3 regions of the Methylobacterium sp. C33D genome follow, and region 2 is predicted to be linked to each of the others. Evidence: predicted binding sites of a transcription regulator. Region 2 holds the regulator's gene; each other region holds the start of a gene.

Region 1 (2,262 bases), on a different contig from region 2:
GGCAGCCCGAGCTGGACGAACCGGTCCTCGATCTCGCGCATCTGCGCGGAGATCCGCACCAGCACGGCGATCTCCGACAGGGGGTGCTGCTTGGACTGGAGGGACTCGATCGATTCGGCGAGCATTCGCGCCTCCTCCTCGGAATCCCACGCCCCCGTCACGGTGACGCGCTCGCCCGGCTCGTCGTCGGTGCGCAGGGTCTTGCCGAGGCGGCTCTCGTTCTTGGCGATCAGCCCGGAGGCGGCCGCCAGGATGTGGCCGGTGGAGCGGTAGTTGCGCTCCAGCCGCACCACCACCGCGCCCGGGAAGTCGTGCTCGAAGCGCAGGATGTTGTCGACCTCGGCGCCGCGCCAGCCGTAGATCGACTGGTCGTCGTCGCCGACGCAGGCGATGTTCTTCCGGGACTGCGCCAGCAGGCGCAGCCACAGGTACTGGGCGACGTTGGTGTCCTGGTACTCGTCCACCAGGATGTAGCGGAACCGGTCCTGGTAATTGGCCAGGACGTCGGGGTTCTCCCGCCAGAGCTTGAGGCAGAGCAGCAGGAGATCGCCGAAATCGACGGCGTTCAGCGTCGCGAGCCGGGCCTGGTAGGCGGTGTAGAGGGCGCCGCCCTTGCCGAACGCGAAGGAAGCGGCCTCTCCCGGGGGCACCTGCTCGGGGCCGAGGCCGCGGTTCTTCCAGCCGTCGATGGCGTGGGACAGGGCCCGGGCCGGCCAGCGCTTCTCGTCGACGTTCTGGTCGGCGATGACCTGCTTCATCAGCCGGAGCTGATCGTCGGTGCCGAGGATTGTGAAGTCGGATTTGAGCCCGACCAGCTCGGCGTGGCGGCGCAGGATCTTGGTGCCGATGGCGTGGAAGGTGCCGAGCCAGGGCATGCCCTCGCCGGCCGGCCCGATCAGCGCGCCGATCCGGTGCTTCATCTCCCGGGCGGCCTTGTTGGTGAAGGTCACCGACAGGATGTCGAAGGGCCGCGCCCGCCCGGTGGCGATCAGGTGGGCGATGCGAGTGGTCAGCACCCGGGTCTTGCCGGTGCCGGCGCCGGCCAGCACCAGGATCGGGCCCTCCGTGGTCTCGACGGCGCGGCGCTGCTCGGGGTTCAGCCCCTCGAGGTAGCCGGCCGCCTCGCGGCGGAGGGCGCCCATGGCGCGGGCGGCGATGGACGTGGCGGGCGCGCCGTCCCCGGCGGACTGCGGATGCGGGGGGTTCTGCATCCCGCATCCCTGGACCAAATCGCGAACGGCGTCGAGGCCGTTCGCGCCGCGGCGGGGGCGCGGAGCCATGAAGCGCGGCTGTCCGCGCCGGGGTGATCCGCGCTCCGCAGGGGCGTGCGGCCTTCCCCTCGGCGGCCGCGGATCGGCGCGCGGATGTGATCGGTTTCGACAGCGGCGGAGCGCACCGTCTCCCGCACGGGAGCCGGGACCCGCGCCCGCTCCGGACCGTGGCATCGCCGCTGGCGCCCCCGGCGGCTTATCGTGCTATGGCCGTGGCGACTGACTCGCGGGGGCACGCGGGGCACGGCGGCCCGGTGAGGTCGCGGCCTCGCGCAGAGATGGTGCGGAACGGGACCATTGCGTGATCTTCTGACCGCGCTGGCGTGCGCCGTCATCCTGGTTCTCGTGGCGGCGCTCGCGGTTCCGCCCTTCGTCGACTGGCAGGCCCATCGCGGGCTCGTCGACCGGGCGCTCGCCCGGTCCCTCGGCGTTCCGGTCCGGACCGACGGGCGGATCGAGGTCCGCCTGCTGCCGTCGCCGCGGCTGCGCGTCGACCGCCTCCTCCTCGGCGGCGACCCGGACCGCCCGAGCCTGGATGCCCGGTTCGTCAAGGCCGAGATCGCCCTCGCGCCGCTCCTGAAGGGCGAGTTCCGCTTCACCGAGACCCGGATCGGCCGGGCCGAGATCAAGCTCCCAGTCGCCGGTCCGGACACGCTGAAGCTGCCGCCCGATTTCGGCGGCGCCCTGCGCGACCGCGACCTCGCCATCGAGAACCTGCAGATCCAGCAGTTCCTCGTCACCACGCAGGTCCCCGCCACCGGGCGGACCGACCAGCTCTACGTCCAGGACCTCCGCCTGCAGGCGCCGGCCCTGATCGGACCCTGGCGGATCGAGGGGACGAGCGGCGGCGTCCCGTTCCGGGCGGTCAGCGGCACGCCGGGGCCGGACGGGCGCCTCGCCGCCAAGATCTCGGGCGGCGGCGACGCGACGCCGCGCTTCGAGGCGGACGCGCGGTTCGGCCTCGTCCCCGCCGAATCCGGCGGCGCCCAGG
Region 2 (2,262 bases):
CGGGCTGATCGCCTGCGCGCGGCTGATTGACGGCCGGCTGTTCGTGCGCCCGGGGGCAGGGCGGATCGGGCGGATCGTCGGCGCGGGCCTCTCGGCGATCACCGGGACCCTGGCCACGACCCTGGTGGCGCAGGTCGCGACCGCGCCCTTCGCCACCTACCACTTCCAGACCGTCCAGCCCTTCGGCCTCGTCGGCAACGCCCTGACCCTGCCGCTCGTCTCCCTGGTGGTGATGCCCGCCGCGGTGATCGGGTGCCTCGCCTATCCCTTCGCCCTCGACCGGCCGGTTTGGTGGCTGATGGGGCAGGCGGTGGCCGGGATGCTGGCGATCTCGAACTGGATCGCCGGGTTCGAGCGGGCGATCCTGGTGCTGCCGGCCTTCGGCGCCGGGGCGCTGGCGCTGCTCACCGCCGGCCTGCTGCTGGCGACGCTGCCGGCCTCGCGCCTGCGCTGGCTCGCCGTGCCGCCGGTCCTGCTCGGGCTCGTCCTCGCGGCCCGGCCGGACCGCTACGACCTCTACGTCGACCGGCAGGGCGCGGGCGCCGCGGTGCGGGGGCCGGACGGGCGGCTCGCGGCCCTCGGAAGCCCCTCCGGCTTCGTCCTCGAGCAGTGGCTGAAGGCGGACGGCGACGGGCGGCGACCCGCGGCGCTGATCGTCCGGTCGGGCAGCGGGCGCTGCGACCGGCTCGGCTGCACCGCCAGGCTGCCGGACGGGCAGGCGGTCGCCCTGGTCCGGGACCGGCGGGCCTTCCCGGAGGATTGCGCCCGCGCCGCGGTCCTGATCACGGGCCTCGCGGCGCCGCCGACCTGCACGGGCCCCCTGGTGATCGACCGGCGGGTCCTCGCCGCCCGCGGGGCGGTGGCTCTCCGGACCGACGGCGACGGCTTCGCCGCGCGCTACGCCCGGGACGACGGCCGCGCTGTGCCCTGGCGGCCGGCCGCGGGGCGCGGGCCGGGAGAGCCGCGGCCGGTCACCGCGGAGCCGGGCGACCGCGCCGCGGAGGACGGGGTCGTCGCGACGCCGGAGGCCGACGCCGCGCCGGGCGGAGACCTCGCCCCCGGCGACGCGCCGGCCGAGCCGCTTCAGTAGCGGCGGACGAGGCTGACGAGGCGGCCTTGGATCCGGACCCGGTCGGGCCCGAGCACGCGGGTCTCGTAGGCCGGGTTGGCGGCCTCCAGGGCGATGGAGGAGCCGCGGCGGCGCAGGCGCTTGAGCGTCGCCTCCTCGTCATCGATCAGCGCCACGATGATGTCGCCGGTATTGGCCGTTTCCTGCTTGCGGATGACCACGAGGTCGCCGTCCAGGATGCCGGCCTCGACCATCGAGTCGCCGCGCACCTCGAGGGCGTAGTGCTCGCCGCCGGCCACGAAGTCCGGCGACAGGGTGATGGCGTGGCTCTGGTTCTGGATCGCCGAGACGGGCGTGCCGGCCGCGATCCGGCCCATGACGGGGATCGAGATGGCGCGGCCGGACTCGTCGATCATCCGCGTGCTCGCCGGGGCCGGCGGCGGCTTGGACTTGCCGCCCTCGACCACGCTAGGCGTGAAGCGGCGCGGCTCGGCGGGGGCCTGAGTCGCCGGGACGGCCTGGGTCAGGCTCTCGGGGATGCGGATCACCTCGATGGCGCGCGCCCGATTCGGGAGGCGCCGGAGGAAGCCGCGCTCCTCGAGCGCTGTGATCAGCCGGTGGATGCCGGATTTCGACTTGAGATCGAGGGCATCCTTCATCTCGTCGAAGGACGGCGGGACACCGCATTCCTGCATCCGGCTCTGGATGAATCGCAGGAGGTCCAGCTGCTTGCGCGTGAGCATCGACGGGGGACTCGCGGCTTGGCGGACCGCCACGTGACGGTCTCCGAAACAAATCACGAACAGGTTAAACGTTCCGCAAGTGTTCCGCAAGAGCGGCACCGCTCCGCTCGGCGCGCCGCGGCGCGCCCGCGGGAGAAGGCCGAGAAACGCATTGACGGCGCAAGCGGAGCCGTTTCAATGCACCGCGGTGCCCCGCCGGGCAGGCGGCGGATCCGGGGCGCGGGCTGGGACCCTCATGGAATGACGAGGATGCGACGACCCGCGGCTCTGCTGCCCCTCGGCCTCGCCGCCCTCGGCCTCGCCGGCTGCACCACCGGGTTCTCCTACATCTCGCGGAACTACGTGGCGCTCACCCCCCAGGTCGTGACGATCGGCTGCAAGGAGCCCTACGAGGTCTACGACAACCGGCAGCTGCGCCGGATGCTGATCGTCTCCAACGCCCTGCGCGAG
Region 3 (2,262 bases), on a different contig from region 2:
ATCCAGATGTTGCCCATCGGTATTGCCGAGCCCGTGCCTAGCCCATAGCGGCCCAGGTGTCCGTAGCGGGTGAGCCACACTCCGCCCGCCACGGCCGAGACTGCTAAGTCATCCTCGTTAAGCACAGCTTTTTCGGGGCAATGGCGCGACAAATGCCGGTCGCAGCGCGCGCAGCCGAAATATCGGGACACAATTCCAGATGTTGTCGGCGGTCACGGACCGGCCGATCGGCCCCGGGGCCGGGTGGATTGGGGACGATCCGCTCACGGCCCCTGGGTGACGGCCGCCGTGATGTCGCCGTAGACGGCGCTGACGCGGGACACGTAGAAGCGGATGCTGCCGACGGCGACGAGGAAGATCAGGCCGCCGAGCAGGGCGTACTCGGTCGCGGTGGATCCGCGGACGTCGCGGGCGAACCGTGCGGTCGCGGCCCGGAGCCGACCCGCCGGGGCGGACGCCCCCCGGGATCGCACAGCGCGCCGCTCCCCTCCGTCGCCGCCCGGCTCATCCATGGTCGACCGCGCCTTCCAGTCCCGCCGCGCGCGTGGCCTCACGCGCTCCGAAGTCTGGTACCGGCACGCGCTTGCCGCCGGCTTAACGAAGTGTTCGAAACCGGCGGTCGGGTCGATTCCGGGCGGGATATGCACCGCCCGGCGCGGCGGTGGGCACGCCCGCCGCGGGCGCGCCCGGGCCGCCTCAGGCGTGGCCGGCCTTGTGGCGGAGGTCGTCGATCCGCTTCGAGGCCTCGGCCTTGTCGAGGTCGGGGTCGAACGCCTCCGGCTTCTTCGCCTCCTCCGAGAGCGTCTTCAGATAGGAGGCCTGCGCGCCGGTCATCGGCTCGCCGCCGGTCGTCCACTGGTCCGGATCCTTGATCTGGTTGGACACATCCTTCGGGTCGGTCTTGGGGTTCTCCGGGGCGTCCTGACGCGCTCCGGTCTCCCGATCCGCCTTCGACGTCGCCTTCGCGGTGCTGGTAGCCATGCGCCTGATGTTCCCTGAATGTTCGCGTTCCGGTGATCAACGCGTCCCGCCGCGCGGCGGTTCCTGCCGACACGGCGGGGGCGTCGGGCGCGACGATCTTCCCTTCCGCGCGCCCGCTCCGCATGATCGCGGCGCCCCAGAGAGCCACGGTGATCCGGATGACGTCCCAATCAGACCCGACACGCGATGCCGGGACGGCCGCCCAGGTGCTCGTGGTCATGGGCGTCTCGGGGTCCGGGAAGAGCACCGTGGCGGCGCTGATCGCCGAGAGGCTCGGCTGGATCTTCGTGGACGGCGACAGCTTCCACACGCCGGAGCACGTGGCGAAGATGCACGCGGGCCACGCCCTCGACGACGCGGACCGCGCGCCCTGGCTCGCCCGGATCGCGACGTGGATCCAGCAGCGCCTCGACGCCGGCGAGTCCGGCGTGGTGGTCTGCTCGGCGCTCCGGCGCGCGTACCGGGACGTCCTTACCCGGGGCAGCCGGCGGGTCCGCCTCGTCTACCTCGACGGCGACAGGGCCCTGATCGCGCGGCGCCTCGCGGAGCGCCGGGGCCACTTCATGTCGCCGCACCTCCTCGAGAGCCAGTTCGCGATCCTCGAGGTCCCGGGGCCCGACGAGCACCCGATCACCGTCGGGATCCTCGAGCCGCCCGAGGCGATTGCCGACCGGGTCGTGGCGGAACTCGCCGCCGCGGCGCGCCGGGATCCGGGTGGGGAGTGACGCGATGACAGCAGGAACCGGCAAGGCCGCGGGGATCGCCCTGGTGATCTCGGACGTCGACGGCACCCTGGTAACCGGCGACAAGCGCCTGACCGGGGCGACGGTGGCGGCCGTGCGCCGCCTGCGCGCGGCCGGGATCGGCTTCAGCATCGCCTCGGCGCGGCCGCCGATCGGCCTGCGGAGCCTCGTGGCGGACCTCGGTCTCGACCTGCCGATGGGGGCCTTCAACGGCGCCAGCGTCGTCCGGCCGGACCTGTCGATCATCGAGGAGCGGACCATCCCGGAGGCGGCGGCCCGGTCGGCCCTCGACCGGCTCCTGGCCGAGGGGCTGGATGTCTGGGTCTTCGCCGACGGCGCGTGGTGCCTGCGCGACCCGGACGGCCCCTACACCGACCTGGAGCGCCGCACGATCGGCGCGGAGCCCCGGGTCGTCGCCGATCTCGGAACGCTCATGGGATCGGCCGCCAAGATCGTCGGCGTCAGCCGCGACCACGCCCATCTCGCGGCCTGCGAGACGCGCATCGCGGCGGCGCTGGCCGGCCGCGCCACCGTCCAC

What was found. Region 2 encodes LexA, which represses DNA repair genes until DNA is damaged. Its sites were predicted from a motif close to TGTTCNNNNTGTGTTCNG; they were not measured.
Region 1: ACLBXO_RS07095 (ATP-dependent helicase) is a predicted target of LexA. The motif match lies at 1,222-1,239, and genes of this name have one in related genera.
Region 3: ACLBXO_RS31050 (DUF3072 domain-containing protein) is a predicted target of LexA. The motif match lies at 990-1,007, and genes of this name have one in related genera.

What each region holds. Positions count from the first base shown of each region.
Region 1 covers NZ_JBKFAV010000007.1:101,561-103,822, reverse strand. Annotated here, with positions in the region: gene ACLBXO_RS07095 (ATP-dependent helicase) at 1-1,211, opposite strand, end outside; gene ACLBXO_RS07090 (AsmA protein) at 1,569-2,262, shown strand, end outside.
Region 2 covers NZ_JBKFAV010000020.1:49,275-51,536, reverse strand. Annotated here, with positions in the region: gene ACLBXO_RS17330 (ComEC/Rec2 family competence protein) at 1-1,090, shown strand, start outside; gene lexA (transcriptional repressor LexA) at 1,084-1,812, opposite strand; gene ACLBXO_RS17320 (hypothetical protein) at 2,062-2,262, shown strand, end outside.
Region 3 covers NZ_JBKFAV010000078.1:171-2,432, forward strand. Annotated here, with positions in the region: partial or broken gene ACLBXO_RS31040 (polysaccharide biosynthesis/export family protein) at 1-2, opposite strand, end outside; gene ACLBXO_RS31045 (Flp family type IVb pilin) at 264-473, opposite strand; gene ACLBXO_RS31050 (DUF3072 domain-containing protein) at 697-981, opposite strand; gene ACLBXO_RS31055 (gluconokinase) at 1,140-1,706, shown strand; gene ACLBXO_RS31060 (Cof-type HAD-IIB family hydrolase) at 1,711-2,262, shown strand, end outside.